Regions from separate parts of the Solibacillus sp. FSL R5-0449 genome, predicted to be linked through region 3. Evidence: riboswitches for the same ligand, from Rfam matches in the RefSeq annotation. Region 3 holds a riboswitch; each other region holds the start of a gene.
The links. A riboswitch is a leader RNA that binds a small molecule or an ion and turns the genes downstream of it on or off. The one in region 3 is predicted to bind S-adenosylmethionine.
Positions count from the first base shown of each region.

Region 1: it holds a riboswitch for S-adenosylmethionine, as region 3 does, so the genes downstream of both, metK (methionine adenosyltransferase) here and metA (homoserine O-succinyltransferase) in region 3, are expected to answer to the same signal.
Region 2: it holds a riboswitch for S-adenosylmethionine, as region 3 does, so the genes downstream of both, MKY27_RS16100 (bifunctional homocysteine S-methyltransferase/methylenetetrahydrofolate reductase) here and metA (homoserine O-succinyltransferase) in region 3, are expected to answer to the same signal.
Region 4: it holds a riboswitch for S-adenosylmethionine, as region 3 does, so the genes downstream of both, MKY27_RS01615 (O-acetylhomoserine aminocarboxypropyltransferase/cysteine synthase family protein) here and metA (homoserine O-succinyltransferase) in region 3, are expected to answer to the same signal.

Region 1 covers NZ_CP150239.1:2,533,095-2,538,553, forward strand. The annotation lists gene MKY27_RS12580 (alanine/glycine:cation symporter family protein) at 1-1,330, opposite strand, end outside; gene MKY27_RS12585 (alpha/beta hydrolase) at 1,458-2,261, opposite strand; gene MKY27_RS12590 (gamma carbonic anhydrase family protein) at 2,514-3,026, shown strand; gene metK (methionine adenosyltransferase) at 3,136-4,332, opposite strand; SAM riboswitch class I at 4,599-4,714, opposite strand; gene pckA (phosphoenolpyruvate carboxykinase (ATP)) at 4,913-5,459, shown strand, end outside.
Region 2 covers NZ_CP150239.1:3,215,074-3,220,532, reverse strand. The annotation lists gene MKY27_RS16115 (tetratricopeptide repeat protein) at 1-410, shown strand, start outside; gene MKY27_RS16110 (chemotaxis protein) at 554-1,045, shown strand; gene hemG (protoporphyrinogen oxidase) at 1,189-2,574, shown strand; SAM riboswitch class I at 2,662-2,759, shown strand; gene MKY27_RS16100 (bifunctional homocysteine S-methyltransferase/methylenetetrahydrofolate reductase) at 2,862-4,706, shown strand; gene metH (methionine synthase) at 4,699-5,459, shown strand, end outside.
Region 3 covers NZ_CP150239.1:1,660,761-1,666,219, forward strand. The annotation lists gene MKY27_RS08090 (AAA domain-containing protein) at 1-2,246, shown strand, start outside; gene MKY27_RS08095 (nucleoside-diphosphate sugar epimerase) at 2,267-3,019, shown strand; SAM riboswitch class I at 3,083-3,190, shown strand; gene metA (homoserine O-succinyltransferase) at 3,345-4,286, shown strand; gene MKY27_RS08105 (ABC transporter ATP-binding protein) at 4,338-5,108, opposite strand; gene MKY27_RS08110 (YitT family protein) at 5,236-5,459, opposite strand, start outside.
Region 4 covers NZ_CP150239.1:321,150-326,608, forward strand. The annotation lists gene pepT (peptidase T) at 1-500, opposite strand, end outside; gene MKY27_RS01600 (lysoplasmalogenase) at 531-1,193, opposite strand; gene MKY27_RS01605 (hypothetical protein) at 1,364-3,043, shown strand; gene nfsA (oxygen-insensitive NADPH nitroreductase) at 3,089-3,823, opposite strand; SAM riboswitch class I at 4,067-4,181, shown strand; gene MKY27_RS01615 (O-acetylhomoserine aminocarboxypropyltransferase/cysteine synthase family protein) at 4,299-5,459, shown strand, end outside.

The DNA of each region.
Region 1 (5,459 bases), 870 kb from region 3:
TGAACAATAGCATAATTACGTTAATCCATACCGTTAATCCTAACCCGACATCACCAAATGCCCAAGCTAAATCGGATGTTTTTACCGTACCGTAAAATGCCGAAGCCAATAATACGAACTTCATTAAGAATATTCCAACTCGTCTTGCACCACCATTAAACATATACGAAACATTCGTTTCAGCGATATAGTAGTATGCCATTAATGTAGTGAATGCGAATAGGAATAATGAAATTGCGACAAACCCTGAACCGAAGTTATTTAAAGCAGGGAACGCTTCATTTACAGCAGCTTGTGTAAAGCCTGAATACGTAATTGACTCATCCATTTTTGCTTCGATTAGAGCTCCGTCTTGACTACCCTCATGGACATTGTATGTACCCATGAATAAAATCATTAATGCTGTTGCAGAACATACTAAGATTGTATCAATATAAACTGAAGCCGCCTGTACCAATCCTTGCTTAGCAGGATGCGAAACTTCTGCAGCTGCTGCCGGATGCGGTCCAGTACCTTGACCTGCTTCATTTGAGTAGATGGCACGTTTTACGCCCCAGAAAATCGCACTACCGATCATGCCGCCAAATACAGCATCTGTAGCGAATGCACTACGGAAAATTAAAGCAAATACTTCAGGCACTGCTGTAATATTCATAATAATAATTATAAACGCTACTAACAAATAAGCTAATGCCATGAATGGAACTAAAATCTGGGCAGCATTCGCAATACGCTTAACACCACCAAAAATAATGACTGCTAATAAAAGAATTGTAATAAGACCTGTAATCCATGGTTCAATCCCGAATGCATTATCAACGGCACCTGCAATGGCATTTGCCTGAACACCTGGCATTAAAAATGCAACGGATGCAATCATCGCAATGGCAAAAATAACACCTAATGCGCGAATACCTGTTGTCTTTTCAATATAGAATGCCGGCCCACCACGATATTGCCCATCTTTTTTCTCTTTGTAAATCTGAGCTAATGTCGACTCCATATAAGCAGTTGATGCACCGATAAATGCTGTAACCCACATCCAGAACACTGCACCCGGTCCACCGAATGCAATTGCAGTTGCGGTACCGACAATATTACCTGTACCGACACGCCCCGACAATGCAATCGATAATGCCTGGAATGACGAAACACCTGCTTCTGATTTTTTCCCTGAGAACATTAACTTGAACATGTCTCCAATTAGCCTGACCTGGGCGAATTTTGTAAGGATAGAGAAAAACAAACCAACGATTAAAATACCATAAATCATTACCGGGCCCCATAAAATATTATTGGCCCACCCTACAAAATCATTCAAAAAATCCATATTATACCCCCTTGTTGAAATAATGTATTAATTTGAAATTTAGTATATTACAAATATTCGAAAATTTCGATATATTTTTTTATTTTTTAAAAAAACCTAACAAATTGCAAGTTTGTTAGGTTCTTCACTATTCAATAATATAGCCCAAATCTCTTAAAACATTGTTAATATAATCAATCGTAAATTTAAAGACATCTTCCCGCTCTAATTCAAAATACAGGCTATGAAGACAGCCTTTCCACTGCTTGTAATGAAACTCTGAAAGCGAATGCTCGGTAATCCATTTCTTTGATGTACTGATGTCTGTTACTCTATCATTTTCACCTGTCATTAATAATACAGGGATATCCGGAAACTTCAATTCGGGATTACGGATTGTCCGAGTCATCTGCTGCCAGTCCCGATACCATTTAACCGTCACCATGTTCGTTAACGGTAATTGTTCTTTCAATTCCATTAACACATCTGTATTCCGTGTAAGATGATGAGGCTCCAATTCATGTTTCAGCTTAACATTGGATGTAATAGCGCTGAAGCTTGATAAAGCATTCGACAATTTTCCAGGTGCCAGCTTTAAATTAAACCAAGGGGATGTTAATACAACACCCGCACATTCTATTTTATTGTTCTGAAGCACATACGTAGCGATTGCAGCTCCTAGCCCATTTCCGACGATAAAAAGCGGTAAATTATATTCCAGTGCCACTTTCAATAACACTTTTGTATACTTGTAATATTCTTTAAAATCCTCATCATGATACTTTGTATACTCCCCTTGTTCTCCATGTCCAGGCAAATCTCCCATTACAACATGAAAGTGGGAACTGCGGAACTTTTCGATTAACCATGCGTACCACCGATGATGTTCATATGCGCTATGAAGAATAACGACTACGGCTTTTGGTTGTTGCTCTGTTTCCCATTTCCACATGGCCATACTCCTTACATATAAATTATTTTAATGTCATAAACACGTGACCTTTAATAAGGGTCAGTATTGTTAACCTATATCATAAAAATACGATGTTACACCTTTTTTCACAAGGCCTCATTATATTACTATTTATTTGTTTAATTATAATACATTCCATTCTAAAAGAAATGTTAATTGAAAAATCTTCATGTTTTGTTACGATATCTATAGATTTATCTACAATTTTATAGAAGAAATGAGGAATTGAAAATGATTTACCCTTATAAGGATAAAGAACCGACGATCCATCCTTCCGCATTTATTGCCGACTATGCCACAGTTACCGGTGACGTAACAATCGGAGCCGAAACTTCAATCTGGTTTAACACGGTCATCCGCGGCGATGTCAACAAAACAATAATCGGAGAGCGTGTCAGTATACAGGATTTGAGCTGCCTTCACCAAAGCCCTGCTTATCCTCTCATTATTGAAGATGAAGTAACTATAGGTCATCAAGTTACATTACATAGCTGTACAATTAAGAAACGTGCTTTAGTTGGTATGGGTTCCATCATATTGGACGGTGCCGTTATTGGCGAAGGAGCATTTATCGGTGCCGGCAGTCTTGTTCCGCCGGGAAAAGTGATTCCTCCTAATTGTTTGGCGATGGGTCGTCCAGCAAAAGTCGTACGTGAAGTAACGGCAGAAGACCGCGCTGATATGGACCGGATTATTTCCGAATATGTGGCGAAGGGTCAATACTATAAATCACTTCAGAAATAATTTTACACTCATATATTATTTTTCGGAATCTCTACCTATTATATAGGAAATTTAAAAGAAATTATAAAAAAGGAGCACTCCACCTAACTGGATGCTCCTTTATATTTTATTAAATTCCTGCTTTTGCTTTCAGTTCAGCTGCTTTATCCGTATTTTCCCATGGCACATTTAAATCTGTACGACCGAAATGTCCGTAAGCTGCTGTTTGCTTATAGATCGGGCGACGTAAATCAAGCATTTTAATAATGCCTGCAGGACGTAAATCAAAGAGCTCACGAACCCAGTTTACGATTTCTGATTCCGCCACTTTACCTGTACCGAATGTGTCAACTGCGATTGACACTGGTTGTGCAACACCGATTGCATACGCCAATTGTACTTCAGCACGGTCAGCTAAGCCAGCCGCTACAATGTTTTTAGCAACATAGCGTGCTGCATATGCTGCAGAACGGTCAACTTTTGTTGCATCCTTACCTGAGAATGCACCGCCGCCGTGACGTGCATAACCGCCGTAAGTATCCACAATAATTTTACGACCTGTAAGACCTGCATCGCCTTTAGGTCCGCCGATTACGAAGCGACCTGTCGGGTTGATGAAGTATTTTGTAGCTTCATCCAATAAATGTGCAGGAACTACCGGTTTAATCACGTGTTCTTTAATGTCTGTTTGGATTTGTTCCAATGTTGCTTCTTCATCATGCTGTGTTGAAATAACGATCGTATCCACACGAACAGGTTCATTGTTTTCATCATATTCGATTGTCACTTGTGTTTTACCATCCGGACGTAAATATTCCAATTCCCCTGATTTACGCACTTCTGTTAAACGACGCGCTAATTTGTGAGCTAAAGAAATAGGCATCGGCATAAGTTCCGGTGTTTCGTTACATGCATAACCGAACATTAAACCTTGGTCACCTGCACCAATTGCTTCAAGTTCATCTTCCGTCATTGAACCTTCACGTGCTTCCAATGCCTGATCAACACCTTGTGCAATGTCAGGTGATTGCTCTCCTACTGCTACTAATACTGCAAGATTTTCAGCATCAAAGCCGTACTTACCGCGTGTATAGCCGATTTCTGCCACTGTATCGCGGATAATACCCTTCATATCTACATAAGTAGACGTTGTAATTTCACCAGATACTAATACTAAGCCTGTTGTTACCGTAGTTTCACAAGCTACACGTGCATTTGGATCTGCAGCTAAAATAGCGTCTAAAATGGCATCCGAAATTTGATCACAAATTTTGTCCGGATGTCCTTCCGTTACACTTTCTGATGTAAACAGTCGACGATTTGTCATGTCATTTCCTCCTAAATCACTTTGGCAATTGTTTTTTATTGATACGGTACTCATTACCCATGTCCGTTATATTAGAGCACTTACGCATATGCGTATCCGGCCTTTTTAACGTCAAGCTATATTTGCTTTAACACGAGGGTCTGAAAGGCTGTAACTATATAATTTTCGCTCAGTACGAAATTGTAAAACAGAATAAAAAAAATCCTTTCGCTCATAGCCGTGTTCATCACACGTGAGGAAAGGATATTACGTTTCGTTACCTTTCACTCTTATCGTTCAAGGGAAATTTTGCCCTTGCATCAGGTTGGCACCAACACGTATAAAATATACGCAGGTTGCCGGGTTTCATAGGGCCTGCCCCTCCACCAGCTCGGGATAAGAGTATCCGTTCAATTAAACATATTACGCAAAAAATCAATGACTGTCAACAAATTTTGACTTTTTTCGATATGTCAAAATTTACGAAAAAATAATTTGCAATTAGTATAGATTATTTCACTTAATGTGTTATACTATTTTTGAATTAGGAATCAACTCCCCTCTATAAGGGAATACTATAAAAAAGGATGGTATTTAATAGATGAATTCGGTAGAAATTGCTAACGAGCTGAAAGAACTTTTAAACGGGGAAAACATCAAAACTCAATTATCTGTTCCACAATTGATTGAAAAAGCGACATCACGCGGAGAAGCAACGCTAACTGTTGAGGGTGCTTTACGCGCTGAAACAGGCAAATATACTGGCCGCTCTCCTAAAGATAAATATATAGTAGAAGAAGAAATCTCAAAAGACAAAATCGATTGGGGTAAAGTCAACCGTCCGATCTCAGCAGAAGTATTTGATAAACTTTATGTAAAAGTTTTAAATTACTTAAAAGAACGCGACGAGTTATATGTATTCAACGGTTTTGCCGGTGCAGACAAAGATTCTCAATTATCTATTAAAGTAATTAATGAATATGCTTGGCATAACCTATTCTGTCATCAATTATTCATCCGCCCAACAGCAGACGAATTGGCTAAACACGTTGCCGAGTTTACAATCGTATCTGCGCCAAACTTCAAAGCAGATCCGGAAGTAGACGGTACTGGATCGGAAACATTTATTATAACATCTATCGAAAAGA
Region 2 (5,459 bases), 1.6 Mb from region 3:
TGATGTATGAACAAGGATTGGGAACCGAATGTGATGAATCGCAGGCCTTTGCCTTTTATTCGCAAAGTGCCGAACAGCATGATGTCGAGGCGATGTATCGCATCGGTATGATCTATTTTTCAGGAGAACTTGGGCAACAGCAGGATTATGAAAAAGCGTTGGAATGGTTTTTAAAAGCGAGCGAACAGTTTCATGTCGATGCAACATACAATATCGCCTACTGTTATGAATACGGTTATGGAATTACTCAGGATAAAGAAAAGGCAATCCATTACTATAAAAAAGCAAGTTTACTTGGAGACTTGGAAGCGACAAAAAAAGTTGTCAGCTACTATGAGATGACGGACGCAGTTGAAGCATCCAAGTGGCGGGAAAAGCTATTAGTTCTAAATAAAGATATATATGAATAATAATATGATAGATACAGTAAAAGGTTCAATTTCCTGTCTCTCTGTCATAATTTAGACCCATTTCATGGAGAAAAATAGGTTTAAATTCCGTGAAAAATAGGAAATATATTATAAGGGGAAAGTATTAAGAAGGGGGAATTTTTATGTTTATGTTTGCAGTCCACCAATTCTCTTCTGAACACAATGAGGATAGTATTCAAAAACTACAACAAATGCTATTAGAACAGCGGGAGAATTTGACGACGCTATGTACAATCGTTGAATATTTAAAAAGTTATGTCCAAACAGGACTAGATCATAAAGATGTTGTTAAATACAAGCAAAAAATCCAAATGATGACGGATAAACAAGAAAAACGTTACAATCAAATTGATGAGCTTATCAATACTAATATTTTGGAATTGAAGAAGGGCAAAACAGCAGATAATACCGCACTTATTTATGGCAAGGAAGTTCGGAAAATTGAATCTGGTGTCCGTACCTTAAAACTGTTTGCGAGTGATGCAGTAAATATGTTAGATCTAAACAAACATTTAGAAAATCGCAGTATTGAACGTATCCGTTATTTTGATAAACGCTCTACATCTTTGGAGGCAGAAATTATTTCCCTAACAAAGCAACTATCTTATAAATAAACAAGAAGCCATCCTACCATATTTTTAAGTAGGGTGGCTTTTCTTATGAAGTTCTGAAAAATGTGATACCCAGCAGACCATATTTAATATAAAAAAGTTTATACTTATAAAAAGAGAAGCGAACGAAATAGGAGAGAATGGATATGAAAACAGTAGTAGTTGTAGGTGGCGGGATTACCGGGCTATGTACGATGCATTATTTGAAAAATAAAATGTACGAGCAAAATGTGGAAGCGCGGTTAATATTAATTGAAAAGAACGCATATTTAGGTGGGAAAATTCATTCCGAAAAGGATAAAGGTTTTATTATGGAAACGGGGGCTGACTCAATTGTAGCTCGTCATCCAGGGGTTTTGGAGCTTGTAAAGGCGCTTGATTTTGAATCAGAGCTTGTCTATAACGAAACAGGTATTTCCTACATTCATACGAATAATGAGCTTCATGCAATCCCGGCAGGCTCGACATTCGGTATTCCGATGAGTGTAGAATCACTTATGTCGAGTACGCTAATTTCTGAAGAAGGTAAAAAGAGAGCACTGCAAGATTTGGAAATTCCGAACACTACATTTACAAAAGAAAGCTCTATCGGAACGTTTTTGGAGTACTTTTTAGGGGAGGAAATTGTCCGCAAACAAATTGCCCCCGTATTAGCGGGTGTTTATTCGGGTGATTTATATCAATTGAGCCTGGCATCCACTTTGCCTTATTTAGTGGACTATAAAAATAAATACGGATCGATTATTAAAGGATTCGAAGCACATCGGGAACAATTCGAAAAAGCAGCGAATAAGAAATTTATCTCTTTCCGTTCGGGTTTATCGGCATTGATCGATCGTTTAGAGGAACAGCTGCCGGAAGTTGAATTCATGAAAAATACGGTAACAAAGCAAATCTCAAAAAAAGAAGAGCAATATGAAGTCGTGCTGGAAGATGAAACGATTTTGGCCGATGTTGTTGTACTCGCAGTTCCAAATGAAACAGTGCGTCATGTCATACAGGATGAATTATTGGAAGAGCAGCTGAAAAAGTTCACGACTGCATCTGCTTTAACGATGTATGTGGGCTTTGATGTGCCTGATGATGTTTTACCAGCTGATGGAACAGGCTTTATCGTCTCCCATAATAGCGATTTAGTTTGCAATGCGTCGACATGGACAAGCCGTAAATGGAAACATACGTCGGCAGAGGGTAATTTACTCGTTCGCCTGTTTTATAAAAATATTAACCCGCGTTATGAAGAGTTGGCAGCCATGTCTGATGAAGAGCTGACAAAAGTAGCATTGGAAGATATTCGTCTCAGCTTAGGTGTTGAAGCGGAGCCGACGGTTGTTAATGTAACAAAGTGGATTGACCAGATGCCCCGCTATGATTTGGCGCATAATGAAGCATTATCGGAAGTTATGAAGCAACTGGAAGAGGCTTACCCGAATGTTCTATTAGCGGGATGTGCCTATTTCGGTGTAGGAATCGGTGCCTGTATTTTAAACGGTAAAAAAACGGCTGAACAGATTATTAGTCGAATTATGTAAAGAAATACTTCATTCAGCTAAAGGGTATTGACGTAATTATTAGATAACGTTATGATTCATTTAATTATTTTAAAAATTCATATTATTTTCTTATCAAGAGAAGTCGAGGGACTGGCCCGATGAAACTTCAGCAACCAACGTTAAGTCAGGTGCTAAATCCAGTGGCAAATGCCAGAAGATGAGAAGGGATTAAGTTGATCACTACTAAGCCTTCTTTTATTTAATGAAAGAAGGTTTTTTTATATCGTTAATATACTGAAAATACTGTAAATGATGGAGTGAAGGCAATGGGTTTACTTGAAGAATTACAAACGCGGGTTTTAACAGCAGACGGGGCAATCGGAACACTTCTTTATTCATATGGATTGGATTATTGTCATGAAGAAATGAATATTGCACGTCCTGATATTATAGAGAAAATTCATGGTGAATATATTGCGGCGGGTGCAGATATTATCCAAACAAATACATATGGGGCAAACCGGATAAAGCTTGCACGATATGGCTATGAAAATCGTGTCTTTGAATTTAATGAAGCTGCATTAAAAATCGCAAAGCGTGCTGCCTCCCTTGATGGACAATATGTTCTGGCGACAATTGGCGGTATTCGCGGAATCCGAAAAAGTGATGCGACATTAGACGAAATTTTAGCTGCATTCCAAGAGCAGGCTGAAGTATTACTAGCTGGAGAACCGGACGGATTTTTACTTGAAACGTATTATGATTTTGAAGAACTATCCCATTGTGTCCATCTATTACGTTCAATGACCGATTTACCGATCATTGCCCAAGTCACAATGCAGGAACCGGGTGTCCTTCAAAATTTGATGTCTTTAAATGAAGCTTTTCATGATTTGGAAAGATTAGGTGCAGATATTGTTGGGAGTAACTGCCGATTAGGTCCTTTCCATACAATCCAGGCGTTTGAAGGAGTCAATTTACCGGATAAGGCATTTTTATCGGCATACCCAAATGCATCATTACTGGATATTGAAGATGGTCGTGTTGTCTATGAGTCGGAAACCGATTATTTTGCACGTGCCGCTGTCGAACTCGTAAATCAGGGAGTCCGTTTAATTGGCGGTTGCTGCGGAACAACACCGAAGCATATTGCAGCAGTAAAAAAACGTTTGGCGAATATGGAGCCGGTCGATACAAAAGAAGCCAAACCTGGGCAAACACAATTTGTCCGTATTCCAGAACCGCGTAAGCAAGAGCCGCTTCACGAAAAAGCAAAACGTGAACGCTCTGTTATTGTGGAACTTGATACACCGCGTCATCTGGAAATTGACGGGTTTGTCGAAGGGGCAAAACAGCTGGCAAAAGCGGGCGCAGACGTCATTATGATGGCGGATAACTCACTTGCTTCACCGCGTATTAGTAATATCGCGATGGCCGCTATTTTAAAAGAGCATGGGATTCGCTCATTGCCGCATTTAACATGCCGTGACCGCAACTTAATTGGGCTTCAGTCACATTTGATGGGGCTGGATGCGCTGGAACTTCACGATATTCTTGTCATTACAGGGGACCCGACAAAAGTGGGAGATTTCCCGGGTGCGACAAGCGTCTATGATGTTTCATCAATGGAGCTTATTTCCTTAATTAAGCAGTTAAATAAGGGTGGTTCTTTTACAGGGAAATCGTTACGAAAACAGGCGAACTTCTCTGTGGCCGCTGCCTTTAATCCGAATGTCCGTGTTTTGGACCGTGCTGTTGCCCGTTTAGAGAAGAAAATCGAGCATGGTGCAGATTACTTTATTTCGCAGCCGGTCTATACGAAAGAGAAAATCGTCGAAATCTATGAGGCGACTAAACACTTGGAAACACCAATCTATATCGGAATTATGCCGTTGACGTCATCGCGCAGCGCGGAATTTTTACATCATGAAGTACCGGGAATTAAGTTATCAGATGAAGTACTTGCGCGTATGGCTGCTTGCGGGGATGACAAGGAAGCAGCGACAGCAGAAGGCATCGCGATTGCGAAAGAGCTACTCGATACGGCTTGCAAATACTTTAACGGGATTTATTTAATTACACCGTTTTTACGCTATGATATGACGCTGGAATTAATGGACTATGTAAAACTATATGATGCGCAAAGTAAAGGAGTTCAGTCGAATGTATAATCACCCAATTCATGAGCAATTACAAAAAAGAATACTTATCATCGATGGTGCCATGGGGACGATGCTTCAGGCAGAAAATCTAACATATGAAGATTTTGGCGGAGAAGATTTAGACGGTTGTAACGAAAACCTCGTGCTGACAAGACCGGATGTATTGGGCAAAATCCACCGTGAATATTTAGCTGCAGGCGCTGATATTATTTGTACAAATACATTTGGCGGAACACCGCTCGTACTGGATGAATATGACTTAGGTGACAAGGCGGTTGAAATTAATAAGCGGGCGGTTGAGATTGCACTGGAAGCGGCGAAAGAGTTTTCGACACCGGAATGGCCACGCTTTGTTGCAGGTGCAATCGGACCAACGACAAAAACATTGTCGGTAACAGGCGGTATTACATTTGAAGAGCTAGAAGAAAACTTTTATATACAGGCGAAAGCGTTAATCGAAGCTGGGGCGGATTTAATCTTAATGGAAACTTCCCAGGATATGCTGAATGTTAAAGCAGGAACGATTGCGATTCACCGTGCATTTGAAGAGCTTGGCAAAGAGCTGCCTGTTATGATTTCAGGGACAATTGAGCCAATGGGAACAACGCTTGCCGGGCAATCAATCGAAGCATTTTATATTTCGATAGAACATATTAAACCGTTGTCTGTCGGACTGAACTGTGCGACAGGTCCGGAATTTATGACCGATCATATCCGTTCATTGGCGGAGCTTTCGAATGGTTATATTAGCTGTTATCCGAA
Region 3 (5,459 bases):
TAGCCGAGACCGTCGCTAATTTCGAACAGCAAGTAAAAGACGGATTGTCAGTCGAACAACTGACAGAACAAGCGCAACAGTTGAAAGAAGCGCGAGAAAACTACCAGCAGCAACTTACGCAAAGTCATTATAAGGCACAGCTTGATCAATTCCAGCAGCGTTTTGCTGCAGTTAAGACGAAAATCGAAAAGGCCAATGAGACGTCACAGTATGATCTGCTCGTCGATAAAATTGCTTCGTTGAAAAAAGTGTACGAAATAGAGGAGTTCATGAGTGAATACAATATTCGCCGGAACTATGCGATGGACCGCTTACTTACAGCACTTGATCGAATTCAGCCGCAAATGGAGCAGTATAAGCCGATCAAAGATGTGAAAGAACGTCTGGAAAAGGCGTTGCACTACAGTGAAACGGTGTTAGGAATCCATGTAACACCGGATAGGCTGGATATGGGGCATCATTATACACTTGAAGAGATTCAGGAGTTTTTGACAAAGCTGAGTATCGCTTTTAGGGACCGCCGCGTAAATGCTCAAAACGGCACCCGCTCCATTCAGGGAATTCATTTGCGCATGCAATACATCGAGCAGCTGAACAATAAATATATGGATGCGATCCGTGAAACCGTACTTATTTTCGAAAAGCTGAAAGAGGAAATTATCCTACAGTTCAAAGAGCAAAATGATGTGAAGGCACAGCATCTTCAGCAGCTGGAGGAAGAGGCAACAACGATTAAATCCCAAATGGATACAATCAACGAAAAAATCGATCCGTCGATAACGCTGAATCATACAACAGATGAGCTGGAAGAACTGCTCGCAACAAATGAACTGGATCAGATGAAAACCGAAACACAGCGCCAAAACCGTGAAAAAGTGGAGCTTCAACTGAACAAAAAAGCGGAAGAGCTGGTAGTTTTAAATGAACAGATTGCCCTTGGTACTGAGACGGTTGAACAGTTAACAGTGCGCTTTAAAGGGATCAACAGCGAAGGCGTACAGCTTGAAAAACGCCGCACAGAACTTGAACAGCTGACAAAACTGAACCCTGAGCAGGCAATCATTGAAGTAAACGAAAAAATTACACTTTTTACAGAAAAGATCGAAACGCTAGAAGTGAAAATTAGTTTGCTCCCGGTAACAGCAGAACTTCAAAACGAATGGCATGGTTTATTGAAAAATGCCAATGCCCATGACTTGGACGAAATCCGCAAATTGTACGTGAAACATGCCAATGTAATCGGCACAACATGTGTTGCCTCGGCGAATAAAGAGTTTATGGACAACTACCCGACGTTTGATGTCGTCATTATTGATGAAGTTTCAAAAGCAACACCACCGGAACTGTTACTGCCGATGTTAAAAGGCGCAAAAATTATTTTAGTTGGGGACCATCACCAGCTGCCGCCGCTTGTAGGCGATGCGACATTTGAAGAAACATTGGAGCAAGTTGTGAAGGAAAGTACAACATTTGAAGAAAAACGGGAGCTTGAAAAATTACTCGAAGAATCACTATTTGAGCGTTTATATAACAATTTGCCGTCGCAAAACAAAACGATGCTTGCCCTTCAGTATCGTATGCATAAAAATATTATGTCAACTATTACACCGTTTTATGAAAATGAATCCGAACAGCTGCAATGTGGGTTAGAGGATTCGGATGCTGTACGAGATCATTTCCTTGAAACATCCAAAATTACACGAAACCATCATTTGCTATGGCTCGATATACCGAATGCCAAACCGTATTTTGAAGAGCGGATGAAAGAAGGCTCGAGTTTATTCAATTTAGCTGAGCTGGAACAGATTAAACAGCAGCTGCTCGAATTAAATGCCGCAACGGAGCAGGCAAAGGCACAAGGTCTGATTCCACAAGACGCATTAAAATCGGTTGGCGTTATTTCATTCTACGCGGAGCAGGTAAAGCGCATTAATCGTTTGATCGAGCAGGAGATCAGTGTACCGCATTTACACATCCGTACTGGATCGGTCGATAAATTCCAGGGGATGGAGATGGATGTCATTATTGTCAGCATGGTGCGGAATCATGACAATGAGCGCGGAGAAATTGGCTTTGCGAAAGATTACCGACGTCTCAATGTTGCCTTATCCCGCGCCCGGGAACTGCTCATTATGGTCGGCAGTACCGAAATGTTTACGAAGCGTCCAAAGAGCGCGAAAACAAGGGATATGTATGCCCATGTCTTAACGACCGTAAAAGAACAGGACGGCTATTTTGCTGTGTAGAAACAGGGGGATTGGATTGAATGGATTTACAAGGAACAGTTTTACAGCTGCAGAAAGAACTCAGCCAAAACCCATCCATTGAAATTAAAAAGCAAATGCAATATGCCATTCCGATTCATACATTGGAAGTGAAATATCATCCCGTGATGCGCAATGCCATGGATATTTTAATGAAGATGATGCTCATTTCCTTTGAAAAGGCAAAACTGAAAAATGTGGAGCTCTTAGCCGAAATTTTATTGGTGGAACCGTTATTTATTCATGATTTGACGAATAAAATGTTACGACTCGGCATGATAGTGAAAGAACAGGAATTTGCGCTTACTGCTAAAGGGAAAGCACAGCTGGAATCGGGCATTTTTGAAGAGGAACTAGAAGAAACAAGTTACTTCATTCAATACAGTCCGATTCATGAACGGCCATTGGAGGGGGACCTGGAAGAATTCGCGGATTTGGAAGAGTTTCCGGAGCCTTTCCCGACAATGGATACAGAAGAAATTGAAGCGATTGAAGAAACATTGCTCGTTGATTTCATTCAACAGCAGCTTTCCGAACAACCGGTGGCGGAAGACGAAGTTCCGCACTATATAACGAGTGTTGTGTCGACGGAATCAATCCAGATTAATGATATACCGGTCCTATGTTTTTTATTGTTCGATCAAAAGGAAAACAGACATTTTGTACGTGTATACAATACGTTGACACGTGTATGGGATGAGCGGCTGGAAACCATCTTATTCAATATAGAAAAAGAACAGCTTCAGGATGAGTAAAATAATATTTTTTGAATTATTGCAAAACTATAAAGTACATGATACACTAATGACAATTTAATAGTCTTATCAAGAGAAGCGGAGGGACTTGGCCTTATGATGCTTCAGCAACCTCTAGTGTTACTAGAAAGGTGCTACTTCCAGCAAGGTGTTGACCTTGGCAGATAAGAACGGGTAAAAGCCCCTCTCAATTCTGTTTTGCTGGAGTGAGAGGGGCTTTTTATGTTGTTCTGGAACGGTTCGTTTCGCTCGTAAAACAATGCAATGCCTGAACACGACTGATTATTAAAAGTATTTTGAAATAGTTTATGAGGGGGAAAGTGAAATGCCGATTAATATTCCGAAACATTTACCGGCGGGTGAGCTGCTTAGAAAAGAGAAGATTTTCGTCATGGAGGAGGACCGTGCGAAAACGCAGCAAATTCGACCGCTAAATATTTTAGTGTTTAATTTAATGCCTGAAAAAGAGAAAACCGAGCTGCAGTTGCTACGCTTGCTCGGGAATACACCATTACAGGTAGATGTCACATTTTTAAATACAGCTACATACGAATCAAAAAATGTTTCCAAATCGCATTTAGATACATTTTACCGAACATTTGACCAAGTGAAGCACCGTCGTTTTGATGGTCTTATTATTACGGGTGCGCCAGTAGAGAAAATGGATTTTGAAGATGTCGGCTACTGGAACGAAATTACGCATGTGATGGACTGGGCAAATGAACATGTTACTTCAATCATGTATATATGTTGGGGTGCACAGGCTGCCCTGTACCACCATTTTGGCATTGGTAAATTCGAATTGCCGAAGAAATGCTCCGGTGTATATTCCCATGTGATTACGGATTTAACAGTAGATCTAGTACGTGGATTCAGTGACGAGTATGTTGCACCGCATTCACGCCATACATCGGTTTCGATTGATGAAGTACGAGCACATCCCGACTTGCGTTTACTCAGCTATTCGGATGATGCAGGGGTGTTTATCGTTCAATCGAAAAACAATAAACATATTATGATTACAGGGCATCTGGAATATGATGCAACGACATTATCGGATGAGTATTTCCGCGATATCGAGAAAGATCCGGACAATACGGATATTCCGGTCAACTATTTTCCGAATAACGATCCGCTGCAGGCACCGAAAAATGTTTGGCGTGCCCATTCGCATCTATTGTTCTACAACTGGCTGAACTACTACGTATACCAAGAAACACCGTACGAATGGCATTATGTTGATGAGAATATTGAATATCATATTTAGTGTGTATAAAATGAAACAAACCAGCAAGAGGTGGACTCCTGCTGGTTCGTTTTATTTAATCGCGACCCAGGCACGTTCGCGTTCGATTTGCAAACTGATTTCACGCCCGAAGAAATCGCTTAATAATTCATCTGTTAAAACCGTTTCCCGTGCATTGGCTTCGATATTTTTTCCGTCTTTCATTAAAAGCACATGGCTAAAGCAAGGCAGAATTTCCTCTACATGGTGAGTCACATAGATGAGGGTAGGGCCGTTTTCAGCTTGTGCAATCTGTTCAATCGTCTGCAGTAAGTTTTCCCGTTCGATTAAGTCCAGCCCGCCACACGGTTCATCCAATATGAGAATTTCGGGATCTGCCATAATGGCCCTTGCGATTTGAACACGCTGCCGTTCACCTTGTGACAAATGCTCGAATGATTTATTTGCTAAATGGTCACAGTGAAAATGCTTCATAATGGAAACCGCATGATCAATTTCTTCATCTGTCACTTCATCGAATAGTCGAAGGGCACCGAATTTTCCGCTGAGCACGATTTCAATCGCATTATCCTGCCAGTTGAAATTATCGATCATCGCGTTGCTTACCCAGCCGATCCGCGTCCGCATCTTCGGTATATAGGTCTTGCCATATGTTTCGCCCAATACTTGGACGCTTCCTTCATTTGGCCATATATAGCCGTTAATGACTTTCAACAACGTCGTTTTACCTGAGCCGTTCAACCCTAAAATGGCCCAATGCTGTCCCTTTTGGACATGCCAGCTTAAATCGTTTAAAATCTTTTTGTCATTGCGATATAAATGGATATTTTCAATATGTATCATTTTAAAAACACCTCCACTTATTACTATGCACTTTTTTCCATTGTTACGAAAGTATTTTTTTGAAAATTGTAACAATTCAAATGTAAAAAAAGAAAGCAAACGCATAATGCTTGCTCTCTACCTATTTTTATATAACGACACTTTCTACACCTGCTGCGCGGTGGAACAGCTTTCCGTTCCATTTGAGCGCCCATTGTACGACAGGCCCTAAGCCGAACGCCATAAATACCGTACCGACTCCGACTGGTCCGCCCAATATAAAACCTATTATAGCAACCGTTACTTCCATTGTTGTACGTGCACGGTTGACACTCCAGCCAAGACGGTGAACCAACAACAGCATTAACGTGT
Region 4 (5,459 bases), 1.3 Mb from region 3:
CGAATTTTCCCGTGCTTAATTTCCGGATTGTTCACTAAGTATTCCATCGCCGTCATAATTTCAGCGATGCCGGCTTTATCATCCGCACCAAGCAATGTATTGCCGTCTGTTGTAATTAACGTTTGGCCAACATAGTTTTTCAAGTTCGGGAAGTAGTCCGGTGCCATCACTAAACCATTTTTTAATGTAATCGCTTCACCGTCATAGTTATCGATGCGCTGAGGCTGTACATTTGTTCCTGTGTAATCCGATGTCGTATCAACATGCGCCAAAAAGCCAAGTGTCGGTACGTCTTTATCTGTATTTGATTCAAGTGTTGCAAAAAGGTAGCCGTTTTCGTCAAGTGTAATATCTGTTAAACCGATTGCTGCCAATTCATCTTTTAATACATGTAATAAATCGAATTGCTTCATTGTTGAAGGGGTTGTGTCAGAGTTGAAATCTGATTGTGTATCAATTTTTGCATAGCGTACTAAACGTTCAATTACTTTCTCTTTCATCCGAAAAAGACCTCCTAATACTTATTGCTTTTATTCTACACTTTTTATTTCGGTTTTTGAACTAATTTTGTCATAATCCATTATGCTGAGCATGAGGAGAAACTGTGCGCCGTAATACGTGAACATGATCAGAATATGGGAAGCGGGAACATCAAACATGAAGCGGTTGATCGCCAATACCGAGTCCGACATGATAAAGAGGATAGCACCGATGACAGCAAACTTACTGCCTGTTCGGAATGATGTCCACCCCATCGTTAAAATAACGAAAATATAGGCAGTCACTGCAATGGCAAGTACCGTATCTCCTTTTTGCAGCAGGCTTCCCGCAATCCAGAACATCATAACTACACCGAATAAAGCTAAAATAACTTTTACATATAGTGGTGTGTTCTGGTGGTTTGTTGAACGGAAAGCAAAAATATAGAAAATATGACCGATCAGGAAAAAGCTAAGTCCCACGATGAACCACTGCAATGTATAATCGCCAACAGCGCAGAAAATTAAACCGGTTGAGATGAGCCAATAATACGGAGATTTCACTTGAACTTTTGTTAAAAAGGCAAGCGCTATAAGCAAAATCATTGGCAAAAGCTTAAAGACCATTTTTAGAGAACTATCGATCGTTTCAAAAAAGAATACATAGTAAAAGCCAAGCCCAAAGAACAGTAAAATCAGAACTTTACGTGCCATCCATTAACCCCCTAAATAAAAATGTTTATATATAATTACTAAATAACAAAACTATGATTTCAAGAAAATTCAATATATGTTCTATTATGCCAGAAATTATGCGGTTTTACTTGTTTATGAATCTTTTTGGAAGGTTATTCGTACATAATAAGTAAGAGAGGGTGATAGTTATGGGACAATTATTGCTAATAACGGCAATTGGATCACTTTTGATCACATTATTATTAATGCCGTTATCAAAAAAGGTACGCAATAAGGAGCTTTCATCAAAAACATTTACGAGCTTATTTATTACAACATTTATAGTAAGTTTTATTTCAGTATTTTTAACTGTATATATTTCTAAAATCGATCTGAACTGGACGATTTTTCTATACGTAATACCTGTTGTAGCAATTATCGGAGCAATTTTTGCAGTCGGTAAGGAGCAAAAAGTTAAATCGGCAATCGTGCTTGTCAGCATTATTGGGATCGGCTATTTAGTAAGTGCGCCATTTTTAAATGCAGATGAAAAATTCAAGTCTTCAGAGATGAAGGAAAAAACGGAAATTTCGCCGTTTGATGAGACGAAAACACCGGCAAGTGTACCACCAAAGTTCGCTAAAAATAAAATGAAAAAAGCGTTTGGACAAGTGCCAAACACAAGCTATTATGAATTAGGAAACCTGCAAATTCAAAAAGTAAATGGTAACTATGTTTACATTGCACCTGTAGAGTTTTCAGGATTCTTTAAGTGGTTCAACGGAAAAACAACACCTGGTTATTTCACGATGAGTGCAACAGACTCAAGCGATAATCCAAAGTTTGTGAAGGCTGAAATGAGCTATGTTCCATCAGCTTATTTAAATAAAAATCTGGAGCGTCATATTCGTCTTCAAAATCCATCATTAATTTTCTATGGTGATCCGCAGCTGGAAATTGATGAAGAGGGAAAACCGTATTACATCCGTTCTTACGGCGAATTTATTTCGGCACGTAACGGCTTTGATGTAAAAGGGATTGTACTTGTTGATGCGGAGACGGGTGCTACAGAAAAAATTGCGATTGCGGATGTACCGGAATTTATTGATGGTGCTGTATCACCGGAAGCAGTAAGTTTGCAGAATAGTTATTACGGTAACTATGTACACGGCTTCTGGAATAGTCTAGTCGGCAAAAAGGATGTTAAGTTGCCGAGTGATGAAGGTACGGAAGCAAATGTAAGCCCGATCTTTATGGAAGACGGGGAAATGTATTACTTCACTGACTTTACAAGTCCTAAAGAGGGCGTTGACTCGATGCTTGGTTATGCATTAACACATGCACGTACGGGTGAAGCAACGTACTATACCGGAAATCTGGAAGAGTCTTATATGGATTCCCAAGGGGCTCTTGAAATTATCGAGAAAAAGTTCATCGAAAAAGAATGGGAAGGCGAAATGCCGATCCTTTACAACTTCTATGGTGAAGCGAGCTGGCTGTCAGCTGTACTGGATGCGAACGGATTCCTGCAAAATTACTTCATCGTCTCTGCAGCAAATCCTGAAATTTCGGCATTTGGTACGACGCCAAATGAAGCATTAAGACTTTATAAAACAGCGCTAAGCCGTGGTGGAAGTACGGTAGATGGTACTTCGAATGCTGAAGAAGCTAAAGCGACAGTAAAAGTCGTGCGTGTTTATAAAGAACGTGTAGGTGATTTCACGATCGTATCATTCCTGGCGAACACAGGCGAAAACTTCATCGTATCTACAGAAGTTGCACCATTTGCAATCTACTTGCAAGAAGGTGACCAGGCGACGATTACGTATGCAAAAACAGGAGAAGACTTCCAACCTGTAAAAACATTGCAGATTGAAGGGTTGAAATAAACAAAAGGAGTATGCCATTTTGAGGCATACTCCTTTTTAATTGGATTACTTCCAAGTAAAGCCTCGTGAAGCAAGGAAGTCTTTCATATGCGGACGGTTTTGCTGAACTAAGTAATCAGCCATTTGTTTCGTCCATGTCGCAGTCTTCTGATTTGAAGAACGGCTGCTGTAATAGTCTTCCATAATTCCATCGTACTCATCCAGAAGTGTTTCATACTTATCAACGTCATAACCGTTTTCATGCAACACCGCAGCTACCGGTAAACGCGGCTTTGTTTCGTTACGTTTTGTCGGTGTACCGATTGTCATCGCAAACAACGGGAAAACGTATTCCGGTAAATTGAAAAGCTCGCTGATTTCTTTAGGATTAGTACGGGCACCACCGATATAGCAAATGCCATAACCCATTGATTCAGCTGCAATAACGAAGTTTTGGGCAAATAACGCAACATCTGCTACCCCTACAAGAACATTTTCAGCAGAGTCAGCAGAAATATCAACCCCATGCTTTTGACCCGCTACTTGCAAACGTTTGAAATCTACACAAAACAAGAAAGAGGCACCTGCTGTTTTGAACTGGAATTCGTTTTTAGACAGTTCCCCAAGCTTCTTTTTCTTTTCTTCATCCGTTACCCAAATGACACTGTATGCCTGGACAAAATGCGAACTTGCTGCCATTTGTGCCGTTTCGATTAAATCGATGACCGTTTCTTTTGAAATTTCCTCACCTGTATATTTACGAACAGATGTATGACTGCGTAATAATTCTTTTGTATTCACGTGAACATCTCCCTTTTATGTAATAAAACTTAATGGTGTATCCTTCATGCTTATTTTAGTCAATATTTTACTTGAAGTCGATTATTAGCGTCTGTTCAATTCTTAGTGAGGGAATTTTTGCATATCGTTAAATACAGATAAGAGCAATCAGAATTAAATCTGAAAATTTTAAATTTTTTGTATTGACATATCGGATTAGTATGTTTTATACTGAGACACAACGATGGAACACAAATCACATAACTCTTATCAAGAGCGGCGGAGGGAATAGGCCCTGAGATGCCCGGCAACCAGTAAGTGATGAACTGACTAAGGTGCTAAATCCTACAAAATGGACAATCATTTTGAAAGATAAGAGGAGGCAAACTTGCTCATGCGCAACCCTCTTCTTAACTGAAGAGGGTTTTTTTCATTTAAAAAATCCTCCTCAAAAAACACCGATTTCACCATCGATTAAATTTTTGGGGGTAATAAAATGACAAATTTAAGACCAGAAACATTATTATTACACGGGGGTCAAAAACCAGATCCTGAAACAGGAGCAATCGCTGTTCCGGTTTACCGTACAACGGCTTATGCATTTAACGACACTGCTCATGCGCAACGTCTATTTGCATTACAGGAGACAGGCAATATTTATTCCCGTATTATGAACCCGACAGTCGGGGCATTTGAAGAACGGGTTGCTTTATTAGAAGGGGGTACAGCTGCAGTAGGGCTTTCATCTGGCGCAGCAGCAGTAGCATTTTCTATTTTAAACGTAGCCGGTGCAGGGGATGAAATTGTTGCGGCAGGCTCTCTTTACGGCGGGACTTACAATTTATTCGCAACTACATTGCCTCGCTACGGCATTACAGTAAAATTTGTGGATGAATCAGATCCTGCAAACTTCCAGGCGGCAATCACGGATAAAACGAAGGCAATCTTCGCTGAAATTATCGGAAATCCAAGCTTAAAAGTACTGGATATTGAAGCGGTAGCAAACATTGCTCATGACAATGGTCTTCCTTTATTAATCGACAGCACATTTGCTTCCCCATACGGAAGTAATCCGATCGAATTCGGCGCGGATGTTGTCATTCATTCTGCAACAAAGTGGATTGGCGGTCATGGAACGACGATCGGCGGGATTGTTGTTGATGCAGGGAAGTTTGATTGGACGCAAGGAAGACATCCAGGATTTACAGAACCGGATACTTCCTACCATGGTCTACGCTACGGAATTGACACAGCAGGCGCTGCATTTGCGACAAAGCTTCGTGTTCAACTATTGCGTGATTTTGGTCCAACATTATCTGCTGACGCGGCATTTAACTTCCTGCAAGGACTTGAAACGCTTCATTTGCGTATTGTCCGACACAATGAAAATACACAAAAAGTAGCCGAGTATTTAAGAAACCACCCATTTGTGGAATACGTAAATTACAACGGCTTTGAAGATTTTGCGACACATGATCTAGCGAAGAAGTATTTGAAAAATGGCTTCGGATCGATCATTACATTCGGTATTAAAGGTGGGCGTGAAGCAGGCCGCCAAGTAATCGATAACGTGGAACTGTTCTCTCATGTAGCGAACGTTGGGGATGCCCGTTCATTGATCATCCACCCTGCGAGCACAACACATCAACAGTTATCT